4 regions of the Variovorax sp. HJSM1_2 genome follow, and region 4 is predicted to be linked to each of the others. Evidence: predicted binding sites of a transcription regulator. Region 4 holds the regulator's gene; each other region holds the start of a gene.

Region 1 (3,208 bases), on a different contig from region 4:
ATGGACGGTATCGACGTGGTGTTGATCGCCGTGGGCCTGTTTGCCGTGGCCGAAGCTCTGTACAACGTGATGTATGAAGGCAAGGTCAAGGAAACGCGCAATGCCATGAGCAAGGTGCACATGACGCGCGAAGAATGGAAGCGCTCCTGGCCCGCCTGGCTGCGCGCCACGTTTATTGGCTTTCCGTTTGGCACCGTGCCGGCCGGCGGCAGTGAGATCCCCACCTTCCTGAGCTACGCCACCGAGAAAAAGCTCTCCAAAAACAAAGAAGAGTTTGGCACCACCGGCGCCATTGAAGGTGTGGCCGGTCCCGAGGCCGCCAACAACGCGGCCATCACCGCCACGCTGATCCCGCTGCTGACGCTGGGCATTCCCACCTCCAACACCACGGCCATTTTGCTCGGTGCGTTTCAAAACTACGGCATCCAGCCCGGCCCGCAGTTGTTTGACACCAATGGCGCCTTGGTCTGGGCGCTGATCGCTTCGCTGTACATCGGCAACGTGATGCTGCTGGTGTTGAACCTGCCGTTGATTGGCTTGTGGGTGAAGATGCTGACGATTCCAAAGTCGTATCTTTATGCTGGCATCTTGATTTTCTCGACGCTGGGTGTTTACGGCATGCGCCAGAGCGCGTTTGACTTGGTGTTGCTGTACGCCTTTGGTCTGCTGGGTGTGGTGATGCGTCGTTACGACTTCCCCACTGCACCCGTGGTGGTGGGCATGATTCTGGGGCCCTTGGCCGAGGCACAGATGCGCAACGCCTTGTCGATTGGTGAAGGCAAGTGGAGCGTGTTCCTGGAGCGCCCGATGTCGCTGACCTTGATCGTGGTGGTGCTGGTGGTATTGGTGCTGCCGCGAGTCTTGAAGACCGTGGCGGCGCGGCGCGCGGCATTGGCATAAGGCCTCACCAGGTTCCAATATCCGCAAGGGTCGGGTCGGCGCAAGCCGACCCGGCCCTTTTGCTTTTTCTGCCCATGTTGGTGCTGCCGCCACCACGCAGGGACAAAATCTGAACTCCGGCTGAAAAGCCCGCTACTTCAGACATCACCCCGAGCCCAACGCCTTCACGCCTAAACACCGGTGTGGAGGCGTTTTTTTGCCAGTCGGGCGAGGATTTGAGCGTGCTCCACGGCTGGCACGGTGCTTGCATCTCATCTTGTACACAAGTTTGGATGCCTTATCGTGGTGCAACACAAGCCTTTTTCTACAGCTCCCTCAACGGCCGTGGCCGGTCAAGCCGCCGCAGATCTGCCAACGCCTGAAAACGCCTGGATTTCGCGTGCCGAAACGCCGATTACATCGCTTGCGCCCAGTGCTGGCGGCGGGCCATTGGCCGGTTTGCGTTTTGCCGCCAAGGACAATATCGACGTGGCCGGTTTGCCCACCACGGCAGCGTGTCCGGCATTCGCTTACCAGCCGGCCATACACGCCAAAGTGGTGCAAAAGCTGCTGGATGCGGGTGCGCTGGTTTGTGGCAAAACCAACCTGGATCAGTTTGCCTGCGGGCTGAACGGCACACGCTCGCCGTATGGTGCGGTGCCGAATGCGTTCAACCCGGCGTATGTCTCGGGTGGCTCCAGCTCGGGTTCGGCCTATGTAGTGGCCACGGGCCAGGTCGATTTTGCGTTGGGCACGGACACCGCCGGTTCCGGCCGTGTGCCCGCCGGCTTGAACAACATCGTGGGTTTGAAGCCCAGCAAGGGACTGGTGAGCACACGCGGTGTGTTGCCGGCCGCGCAAAGTGTCGACTGTGTGTCCATCTTCGCGCGCACCGTGGAGGTGGCGGTCAAGGTGCTGGCCAGCGCCATGGGCTACGACGCCGAAGACCCGTACTCGCGCCCCTTGTCGCTTATCCGCCAGCCGCTGCCGCCAGCGTTCCGATTTGGCGTGCCTAAAAGCCTGGCGTTTTATGGCGACACCTTGGCCGAAAGCGCTTTTGCCGATGCCGTGGCGCGCCTGCAGTCCATGGGCGGCACGCCCGTGCCGGTGGACTTTGAGCCCCTGGCCCAAGCCGCGCAGCTGCTGTATGAAAGCGCCTTGGTGGCCGAGCGTTACGCAGCCATACGCAGCTTTTTTGATGCTCAGCCTGAGGCCTTGCTGGAGCCGGTGCGCAGCATTGTGGGCAAGGGGCGTGAATACAGTGCCGCCGACTTGTGTGATGCACAGATGGCCTTGCGAGCGCTGGGGCAGCAAGCCGCCAGCATGTGGCAGGCCATTGACGTGCTGCTGGTGCCGACCGCACCCACGCACTACACCATAACGCAAATGCAGGCCGATCCGGTCGCGCTAAACCGCAACCTGGGCGAGTACACCAACTTTGTCAACCTGCTCGACTATGCCGCCTTGTCGGTGCCCAGCGCCATTCGCGCGGACGGCTTGCCGTTTGGCATCACGCTCATAGGGCCTTGCTGCAGCGACTGGCAACTCGCGGAACTGGGCCAGCGTTACCACCACGCTAGCGGCTTGACGCAGGGCGCGACCGGCGAGCCCTTGCCCGCACCAAGCGCAATGCTCGGCTTGGCGGCCGAGCCCGCTGCCGCGCTGGTGCAGGTGGCGGTGGTTGGTGCCCACCTTTCGGGCATGCCGCTCAACAAGCAGTTGACCGAGCGCGGCGCCACGCTGCTGCGCAGCACGGAGACCGCGCGCGACTACCGGCTGTTTGCCCTGCCCAACACCACGCCACCCAAGCCCGGTTTGTTGCGCGTGGTGACGGGCCTGGGGCATGCGATTGCGGTCGAGGTGTGGCAGATGCCGGCCACGGCATATGGCTCTTTTGTGGCGCTAATCCCGCCGCCGCTGGGTATTGGCACGCTGCGCCTGGCTGACGGCAGCACGGTGCAGGGCTTTATCTGCGAGCCGCTGGACCTGAACGAGGCGCGTGATGTGTCCAGCTTTGGTGGCTGGCGCGCCTATATGGCGGCCATGGCGCAAGGCGAGGCCACGGCACCCGTCACCACCTGATCTACCGCCGCCTCGGTCCACGTTATTTGTTTTGTTATCCATTGATCCCTGTCCAGGAGTAACCATGAGCATTGTTCATTCTTCCAAGCCCATTGCAGCCGCTGGCCTGCGCCGCCGCGCCGTGCTGAAGGGCGCTGCGGCCACCACCGCCACGGGCGCTTTGGGCCTGCCTGCCCTGGTGCGCGCCCAAAGCGGCTCCAAGATCCGTGTGGGCTACTGGCCTATCGCTGCGGGTTTGCCGTTTTAT
Region 2 (3,208 bases), on a different contig from region 4:
CCACGATGCTCTGGGTTTGTGGGTCAGACGCCAGAAAGTCCAACACCTGTGCCATGTCGACCGAAGGCTGCTGGCCCAGCGACACCACGGTAGAGAAACCCACGCCGTGCTGGTGCGCCCAATCGAGGATGGACGCGGTGAGCGCGCCCGACTGCGACACCAGCCCAATCGGACCTGCGGCGGCCAAAGGCCCGGCCGCGCTGGCATTGAGCTGCAGCGACGGGCGTTGAAAGCCCAGGCCGTTGGGGCCCAGCAGGTGGATGTTGTCGCGCTTGGCGATGCGCTGCAGCTCCGTCGCCAGACGCGGCGCCACAGCTTCGCACAACACCATGGCCGCGCCGCAGTTGATGCGGCCCGCCAGTTCCAGCGCGGCTGCCAGTTCGTTGGCGGGCAGGGCGATGATGGCCAGGTCGGCCTTGACCTGCGCCAGGTCGGCCAAGGTGCCGCTGGTGTGGGTGTCGATGAAACTCAGCGTGCCGTTGTAGCGTTGCGCACGCAGTGATGTCGCCAGGGTTTGCGCCATGGGTGTGCCCGGCGCATCGGGCTTGCCGCCCAGGACCACGATGGCCTGGGGTGTGAACAGCGGGGCGAGAAAATGTTTGTCCATGGGCGTCGGTGTTGACTGCTATCAGGTGCGGGCGGATGGCCTTGCGGTCACGGGGCGGCTGGTGGGACTGGTCAATTGTGTGACCAGGTAGATGCCGCTCAGGACCAAAACAAGCCCCACGGCGTGGTGCATTTTGAGGCTTTCGCCCAGCACCGCCCAGCCCATGCCGGCGGCATACAGCGGCCCCAGGTACTGGACCATGCTGGCGCGCGCGGCACCCAGGTCGCGTTGGATGATGGAATACGCCCAGTAGGCCAGGCAGCCGGGGAAGATGGCGGCGGCCAGCGCCAGACCCAGGCCTTTTGCCGTGAGCACGGGCGCGGTGTGCTGCGTCGCCCCCCAAATCTCCCAGATGGTGAAGGGCAGCAGCACCAGCACGCCGCTGAGGCTGATGATGGCCAGGCGCGCGCCGGCGCTGATAGGGCTGGTCCAGCGGCGCAGCAGCAAGGCGTAGGCGCTCCAGGCAATCGCGGCCGCGAAGATCCAGGCGTCACCGGGCACAAATTGCACGCTGGCCAATGCCGCCCACTGGCCCGCCAGGATCACATGCAACACGCCACCCAGTGCCAAGGCCACGCCCAGTGCCTGCCGGCCGTTGACGGCCTCTTTCAGCCACAGCGCCGAAAACAGCACGATGAATACCGGCGACAAGGTGTAGATCAGGGCAATGTTGACGGCCGTGGTGGTGCGCCCGCCGATGTAGACCCAGGCCCCGCAAATCCACATGCCCAGGGCACCTAGCACCAGGTAGCGCAGCCATTCGGCGCGTATGTGCTGCTGGTGCGCCTTCAGCTCGCGCCAGCCTGCGGCGGCCAGGATCAGCCCGGCCATCAGCCAACGCAACAGCGCCAGCAGGTGTGGCTCGATCACACCGGGCGCGCTGCGCGCCACCAGGTAGTTCACAGACCAGAAGGCCGGTGTGATGAACAGCAGCATGAGGGCGAAGCGGTGGCGCGTATGGGTGGGCATGGGTGAGGCAATTGGTAGACGAAGCGAGGAGCACTTTGCGCACAATTTTGAGGCGCATTGTGATCTTGTGCTTGACGCCACAAGTTTCTGCGCCCGGCTTTGGTGCGAATTGCCGGTGGTGAGATGGTTGCAGAAAATAACCATCTATATCCACATGAATAGGGATGGCATGGGGCTTGCATTGTGACATTTTGTTAACTCAACAATGAAAGGTTTTCCCCATGAAGAACAAGATGTTTGGTGCCGGTCTGCTGGCTTTGCTTGCTACGGTTTCCGGTATGCAGCAAGCCCAGGCCGCAGAGTGGAGTGATACCTCCATGGGCTACCGCTACGGCAGCAAATTTGCCGAGCCCTACAACAGCAAAGACATTGCCAAGAACATCCTGAACCTGACACATGTCAGCGGCAACAAATACGGCAGCAATTTCTTCAACGTTGACTTCCTGATGTCCGACGGCAACGACAGCAATGCCCAGGAAGCCTATCTGGTCTACCGCTATACGCTGGATTTCGGCAAGGTGGCGGGCAAGAGCCTGGCCATGGGCCCGGTGCGTGGCTGGGGTTTGACCGCCGGCTTCGACCTGAACACCAAGAACGACCCCAACTACGCCTCGAAGAAGCGCATGCTGGTGATTGGCCCGACGATGATGGTCGACGTGCCCGGCTTCCTGAACATCAGCGCCCTGTTGCTGGACGAAAGCAACAAGCCCAAGTCCATCACCGAACGTTACACCTACGACCTGCACCCCATGCTGAACGCGGTGTGGGGTATTCCGGTTGGTGCCGGTTTCTCGTTCGAAGGCTATATGAACTACATCGCCTCCAAGGGCAAGAACGAGTTCGGCGGCCCAACCTCGCCTGAAACCAACATCGATGCGGCCCTGTGGTACGACGTGGGCAGCGCTACGGGTCTGGGCAAAAACGCCGTGCGTGTCGGCGTGGGCTACCAATACTGGCGCAACAAGTTCGGCAACCCACACACGGTGCCGGGTTCCGAGGCCAAGACGCCTATGATCCGCGCCGACTTCCACTTCTAAGGCGGCCTAGGCACAGGCACAAAAAAAACCGGCTGGTGACAGCCGGGTTTTGTTTTTGCGGCGCTGAAGGATCAGCCGCCGGATTCGAGTGTCGAGGTGGCGTTTTTGTCTTGCGCCAGGCGCACCACCAACTGTTTCAGCGCGGCATCCAATTGAGCCTTCAGCGTGTGCGGCGGGTTGATCAGGAACATGCCGCTGGCGGGCAGGCCGGGGCGAATGGTCTCGCCATCGGTGTTGGTGATGATCTTGCTGGACTTGACCGTCAGCGTGGCGTGCAGCCAGCTTTTGCCGGCCTTGGTGGCCATGGTTTTCAGGCGGCGTGGCAGATCGTGTGCTTCGGGGCGCGGAATGATCGGGTACCAGACGGCGTAGGTGCCGGTGGCAAAGCGCTTCATGTGTTCGCCCACCATGGTCAGCACACGCTCGTAATCGCTCTTCATTTCATAGCTGGGATCGCACAGCAGGAAACCCCGGCGGCTGGGTGGCGGCAGGAATTTGCGCGAACCTTCAAAACCGTCTTCGCGAAACACGGCGATCTGTCGGCCAGCGTCGAGCTGGGCGATGTTGGCGGCCAGGGTTTTGGCATCTGTCGGGT
Region 3 (3,208 bases), on a different contig from region 4:
CGGTATGCACAGTGCCGCAGCGGGCACTAGCCGCAGGAATCGTTTTGTCATTGTTGAAGTCCATGTGAACCATTGGGTCGGCATAGCCGACACAGGAGACGCTCGCATCGACCGCAATGCGGACGCACGAGCCCCTTCAGACCTCCCGTGGAGGTCGAAATGGGTCAGATGGTTCGTGGAGGGCGCTCTTGCCCGTCCGAGATGTGGCTCGGCGACAAGGCGGCGGGGTCGCTGTGTTTGACTTGAGCGAGGTCTAATGGCTCGTTAAGTGCGGGCGCGTTGCTCACCAGAAGGGTCAGCCCGCAAAATGCGGAGCACATATTGCACTTGCTCGTTGCACCGTGGTCTTGCCAACCATGAAGGTCGGCGTCACTTACGTCTTTCGTCGACTCATGCTCGTGGCCGCCGGCGCCATGGGAATGTTCCATGTTGACGGTCATTTCCTCATGGCCAATAGTGCCATCACCAACGGAGAGTTCAGTCAAGCCGCTTGGAGAAGAAACACCGCAAAGCATTGCCGCCGCCAGCGCGCCGCGAATCGGGAGCAGCAAAGCAAGAAGTAGCAGGAAGAAGATACGCCAGCGGTTCACGATGAGCTTTTTAGAGACTTTGGAAAAGACGATAACCGACGTCCGAAGAAATGGTAAACCTTGCCGCAATGGCAAGGTCAAGGGTATTCGACAGAAATATTTTTTGTGAATTGTTGGCTGATACACGCCGTGAATGAGGAAGCTCGCCAGGGCTGGCTTAGGCGGTCCTCAGAGTTCTCCCAACATGCACAGCACTGTCGTACAGGTTGAGACGAGTCAGGCATGTGCGACGTGCAGCCGGTCGCCTTAGGTCGCCTCTTATGAGCCAGGCAGCTTGGTAATAAGCAATGAGATAGAAGCAATGAGATAGGGAACCGCTTCGAATGACGGCTGCTGGCCAGCAGAAGTCTAGGCTCCAGGCACGTTTATTGACCTCGGCCAGTTCGACGGTGGCGTGCTTGCGGCTTAATGAACTCGCAGCACTTCAAACTGCTGCCGGATCGGAGCGACCTGTATCCACACCTCATCACCCTCACATTTGCCCAGCATGGCCCTGCCCAAAGGCGCTTCGCTGCTGATGACCTGCACGAGTTGAGTGCCGCAGAGCAATTTCATGCTGCCCCCATCCGGCCCGAGAAAGAGTAGTTGCTGCTGGTCGTCGGAATCGACCAGGCAGACCAGCGCGCCCAGCTGTATGCCTTTGCTGGGGTCGTAGGGGCGCGGGCGGAATTGGCGCCAATGGGCCATGGCCTGGCGGATGCCTTCGGCGCGCCGCGCCTGGCCGGTGGCCAAGTAGGCAGCTTCGAGTCCCAATGTGTCGTATTTGTTTTCGGCGATGTTTTCTTCGTGCGTCGCCGTTTCATGCGCCTCCCTCACGGCCTGTTCGGCTTGCAGCAGGTCTTCGGCGAGCCGTTCCAGCACCTGCTGCTGCAGCAAGAATTTATCCATGATGAAAGGTCGGCATCTCGAAAGCGGGGGAAGGTCTGGATTATGAAGGGCACCACCAGGCTTAGACCTAGAAGGCATTTCCTTCTTCGTCGCCATGTCGCCTGGTGGTGCGTCACGCACCACGACGACGCGAAAATCACTAAGAAGCAGCGCCCTATTCACAGTCGGCTTGGTTTTTGCTTGTCTTTGGTGCGACAAGCACATATTCCGTGCGTCGCACCAAGACAAGGCTTACTGATTCTCGACTTTGACCATGGATGCACTAAAACAGGGCGCAGACGCGCTATTCATACTTCTCGGCGGCATTCTGGTGCTGGCCATGCATGCGGGCTTTGCCTTTCTCGAACTGGGCACGGTGCGCAAGAAGAACCAGGTGAATGCGCTGGTCAAGATTCTGGCCGACCTGTCGGTGTCGACGGTGGTGTATTTCCTGGTCGGCTATGGCGTGGCCTATGGCGCACACTTTCTGGTCGGCGCCCAGGAGCTGGCGCAGTTCCACGGCTACGGGCTGGTGAAGTTCTTCTTTCTGCTGACCTTTGCGGCGGCCATCCCGGCCATCATCTCCGGCGGCATTGCCGAGCGCGCGCGTTTCGGTCCGCAACTCATCGCCACGGCGGTGATCGTGGGCCTGATTTATCCCGCCTTCGAGGGTGTGGCCTGGAACCAGCAACTGGGTGTGCAGGCCGCGCTGCTGCGCTGGACCGGGGCGGAGTTCCACGACTTTGCCGGCTCCGTGGTGGTGCATGCCATGGGCGGCTGGCTGGCACTGCCGGCCGTGCTGCTGCTGGGGGCGCGACGCAACCGCTACCGCAAGGACGGCGCGGTATCGGCCCATCCGCCGTCGAATATTCCCTTCCTCGCGCTGGGCGCCTGGATACTGATTGTTGGCTGGTTCGGCTTCAACGTGATGAGCGCGCAGACGCTGGACAAACTCTCGGGCCTGGTGGCCGTGAATTCGCTGATGGCCATGGCCGGCGGCACGCTGGCCGCGCTGGCACTGGGCCGTAATGACCCGGGCTTTGTGCACAACGGTCCGCTGGCCGGGTTGGTGGCCGTCTGCGCCGGGTCGGACATCATGCATCCGCTGGCCGCGCTGCTGGTGGGCGCGGTGGCGGCGGTGATCTTCGTGCAGATGTTCACGCTGACGCAGAACCGCTGGCAAATTGACGACGTGTTGGGCGTGTGGCCCTTGCACGGCCTGTGCGGCGCCTGGGGTGGCATAGCCGCAGGCATCTTTGGCCACCAGGCGCTGGGCGGCATGGGCGGCGTGAGTTTCTGGGCCCAACTGGCCGGCACGCTGCTCGGTGTGGCCTGGGCGCTGGTCGGGGGGCTTGTGGTCTACGGCACGCTGCGCAAGGTGATGGGCCTGCGTTTGTCGCAGGAGGAAGAGTTCGAGGGCGCCGATCTGTCCATCCACCGCATAGGCTCCACACCGGAGCGCGAGGTGAACTGGTAGGCGGGCGCCCAGGGACGCTGCGTCCCGCCGCTCAAGCCTTCACTTCGACCACTTGTTCGAAGCCGCCGAAGATCATGCGTTTACCGTCGAAAGGCATGGGCGGGTTGCCGGGGGCGGACGGATCCATGCGCGGGTCTTCCATCATCTTCTTCATGGCGGCGTCGCGTGTGGCCTTGTCCGGCCATTCAACCCATGAAAATGCCACGGTCTCTTCGGCCGTGGCCTGCACTGCACGCCGGAAATCGGTGACCTTGCCATCGGGGACGTCGTCGCC
Region 4 (3,208 bases):
ACCAGCCGGTGGAAGGCATGCCCATCCACCGCCGTTCGCGCCTGGGTTTGAGTTATTTGCCGCAAGAAGCTTCTATCTTCCGAAAACTCACGGTAGAAGAAAACGTACGCGCCGTGCTCGAGTTGCAGCACGGTGAGGACGACAAACCTTTCAGCAAAGCCGAACTGGAACAACGCCTCACCGACCTGCTGCAAGACTTGCGCGTAGAGCATCTGCGCAGTTCATCAGCGCTGGCTTTGTCGGGTGGTGAACGCCGCCGCGTGGAAATCGCGCGGGCGCTGGCCACCCAGCCGCGCTTCATCCTGCTGGACGAGCCGTTTGCCGGTATCGACCCGATCGCGGTGATCGAGATCCAGCGCATCATCAGCTTTCTCAAATCGCGCGGCATTGGTGTGCTCATCACCGACCACAACGTACGCGAAACCCTAGGCATTTGTGACCACGCCTACATCATCAGTGATGGCCAAGTGCTGGCACAAGGAACGCCCTCTGAAATCGTCAACAACGCCGAAGTGCGCCGGGTTTACCTCGGTGAGCATTTCCGGATGTAAGCCCATGGAATGCGTGCGTAACAGCTTTGGGGCGCAGCTTGGCCTGCTGCTACCGCCAGCCTTGTCGGCGGTGCGGGAGGCGCGCGCATGAAACAAGGTTTATCGCTACGCGTTTCGCAGCATTTGGCGCTCACGCCGCAGCTGCAGCAGTCGATTCGCCTGCTGCAGCTGTCCACGCTGGAGCTGAGCCAGGAAGTCGAGCAGATGCTCGACGACAACCCGTTCCTGGAAGTCGGCATTGACGAGGCGCCGCGCGAAGAATTCGGCCTGAGCCATGCCGACACACAGGTCAGCACCGAAGACCGCGAAAGCGAATACGCCACCAGCACCACGTCCAGCAGCACCGACAACACCGGATCAGACAGCCAGATGGAGTCTGAAAGCCCGTTGAGCCCCCAGGACGACAACCAGAACTGGGAAGGCGACGGCACCTCGGAAATCGCCCCGGACGACAGCGAATGGGGCGGCGACGCGCCGCCGCGCACCAACAACAACGAGAGTGACGGCGAAGTCGACGCCACCGAACTGGCGCGCAGCCAGATGTCGCTCACCGAGTTCCTGCACCGCCAGGCGCTGGCCCTCCGGCTCAGCGAAGAAGACCGCGCGGCGCTGCGCTTCCTGATCGAGTCGCTGAACGAAGACGGCTACCTGGAAGACAGCCTCGAAGAGCTGGCCCAAAGCCTGGCCGAGCCAGACGACGAGCTCGAAGAAATCGAAGAGCTGCAGCACCGCTTCACCATGGCGCTGGGCTTGCTGCAAAGCCTGGAGCCGGTAGGCGTGGGCGCGCGCACCCTAGAAGAATGCCTGACGCTGCAACTGCGCGCCCTGGCCGATGATGAGGCAGAAGAAGAGCAGGAACAAATCCGCGTCGCCGCCATCAACATGTGCGCCTGTCCCATGGACCTGGTGGCCCGGCGTGATGTGAAGCGCCTGGCCAGCCAGTGCCGCACCTCCGACACGGTGATCAAAGCCGCCTTGGGCCTGATCGCCAGCCTGGAGCCCAAGCCGGGCCGCCGCTTTGTTGACGTGGAGCGCAACATCGTCATACCCGACGTCATCGTGACCAAGGTAGGCCGTGGCGCGCAGGCGAATTTCCGGGTGCGGCTGAACCAGGACGTGATGCCGCGCCTGAAGGTGCACGACATCTATGCCAACGCGCTGAAACAGCACAAAGGTGGTGGACGCGATGCCTCGGTGAATGCCGCGCTGCAGCAACGGCTGCAAGAAGCGCGCTGGTTCATCAAGAACATCCAGCAGCGCTTTGACACCATACTGCGCGTGAGCAACGCCATTGTTGATCGGCAGAAGAACTTCTTCACCCATGGTGAGCTGGCCATGCGCCCGCTGGTGCTGCGTGAAATTGCCGATGAACTCGGGCTGCACGAATCCACCATCAGCCGCGTGACCACGGCCAAATACATGTCCACGCCGCACGGCACTTTCGAACTGAAGTACTTCTTTGGCTCGTCGCTCGGCACCGAGACCGGTGGCAACGCCTCCAGCACCGCTGTGCGCGCGCTGATCAAGCAGTTTGTCTCGTCCGAAGACCCGAAAAAGCCCCTGAGCGACAGCCAGCTCTCCGACATGCTCAAAGAGCAAGGTATTGAATGTGCCCGCCGCACGGTGGCCAAATACCGCGAGGCGCTGCGTATTGCGCCCACAAACCTGCGCAAAGCGCTTTAATGTCGATGCGCGTCTAGCGCGCACGGCATTGCCCCAACCCGCGAACAGCGAACCTATTTGCCATGAACCAGCTCAAGCTATTTTTGCCCTGCGCCGCAGGTGTTGAAGACTTTCTCGCCGAAGAGGTGCACCAGCTCACCAACCTGCAAGGCGACGACCTGCTGGTGCTGCGTGGCGGTGTGCTGGTGCGTGCTTCGTGGCGCGATGCCATGCTGCTCAATCTGCACAGCCGCCTGGCGCAGCGTGTGCTCATCGAATTGTCGAACACCGAGTACCGCAACGAGCAACACCTGTACGAAGCGGCCAGCCAGGTCGCCTGGGAGATCTGGTTCACGCCCAAACAAAGCTTCAAGATTGAAGTCACGGCGCAGCACAGCCCACTGACCTCGCTCAATTTTGCGGCGCTGAAGATCAAAGACGCCGTGGCTGACCGTTTCCGCCACAAACACGGTGTGCGCCCCGATGTGGACACACGTTGGCCCGGCGTGCGCATCTATGCCCACCTGACCACCGACCGCGCCACGCTGTACATGGACACCTCGGGCGAGCCGCTGTTCAAACGTGGCTGGCGCGAAGACAAGGGCGAAGCGCCGCTCAAGGAAACCCTGGCCGCCGCCATGCTGGCCGCGAGCGAATGGGATGGTGAAACACCGCTGTACGACCCCTGCTGCGGCAGCGGCACCATTGCCATCGAGGCTGCGCAAATCGCCTGCAACATTGCCGCAGGCAGCCGACGCCGCTTTGCATTCGAGAAGCTGCTGCCGTTTCAACCCCACGTATGGGATTCGCTGCTGAGCCAGGCCCGCGCCGCCGAGCACAAGCCGCGCACCGAGATTTTTGGCAGTGACGTGGCCCACCGCATGGTCGACTTCGCCATGCGCAACGCCGAACGCGCAGGTGTCGCCGACTGCGTGCAGTTCCGCGGCGGCGATGCCTTGCAACGCCAACCGCCCACCGCCAGCGGTGTGTTGATG

Evidence for each region. Region 4 encodes sigma-54, which starts transcription at its own class of promoters, with help from an activator protein. Its sites were predicted from a motif close to TGGCANGNAANCTGCTTT; they were not measured.
Region 1: atzF (allophanate hydrolase) is a predicted target of sigma-54. The motif match lies at 1,134-1,151, and genes of this name have one in related genera.
Region 2: ACFQ95_RS15645 (outer envelope protein) is a predicted target of sigma-54. The motif match lies at 1,742-1,759, and genes of this name have one in related genera.
Region 3: ACFQ95_RS24135 (ammonium transporter) is a predicted target of sigma-54. The motif match lies at 1,644-1,661, and genes of this name have one in related genera.

What each region holds. Positions count from the first base shown of each region.
Region 1 is NZ_JBMOXA010000007.1:97,456-100,663, reverse strand. It holds gene ACFQ95_RS09890 (tripartite tricarboxylate transporter permease) at 1-900, shown strand, start outside; gene atzF (allophanate hydrolase) at 1,225-2,961, shown strand; gene ACFQ95_RS09880 (ABC transporter substrate-binding protein) at 3,026-3,208, shown strand, end outside.
Region 2 is NZ_JBMOXA010000013.1:18,032-21,239, forward strand. It holds gene ACFQ95_RS15635 (GNAT family N-acetyltransferase) at 1-607, opposite strand, end outside; gene ACFQ95_RS15640 (DMT family transporter) at 629-1,576, opposite strand; gene ACFQ95_RS15645 (outer envelope protein) at 1,798-2,613, shown strand; gene ACFQ95_RS15650 (23S rRNA (adenine(2030)-N(6))-methyltransferase RlmJ) at 2,685-3,208, opposite strand, start outside.
Region 3 is NZ_JBMOXA010000037.1:29,584-32,791, forward strand. It holds gene ACFQ95_RS24125 (hypothetical protein) at 165-671, opposite strand; gene ACFQ95_RS24130 (GreA/GreB family elongation factor) at 996-1,478, opposite strand; gene ACFQ95_RS24135 (ammonium transporter) at 1,732-2,934, shown strand; gene ACFQ95_RS24140 (DUF1428 domain-containing protein) at 2,966-3,208, opposite strand, start outside.
Region 4 is NZ_JBMOXA010000018.1:51,643-54,850, forward strand. It holds gene lptB (LPS export ABC transporter ATP-binding protein) at 1-551, shown strand, start outside; gene ACFQ95_RS18350 (RNA polymerase factor sigma-54) at 639-2,234, shown strand; gene ACFQ95_RS18355 (THUMP domain-containing class I SAM-dependent RNA methyltransferase) at 2,297-3,208, shown strand, end outside.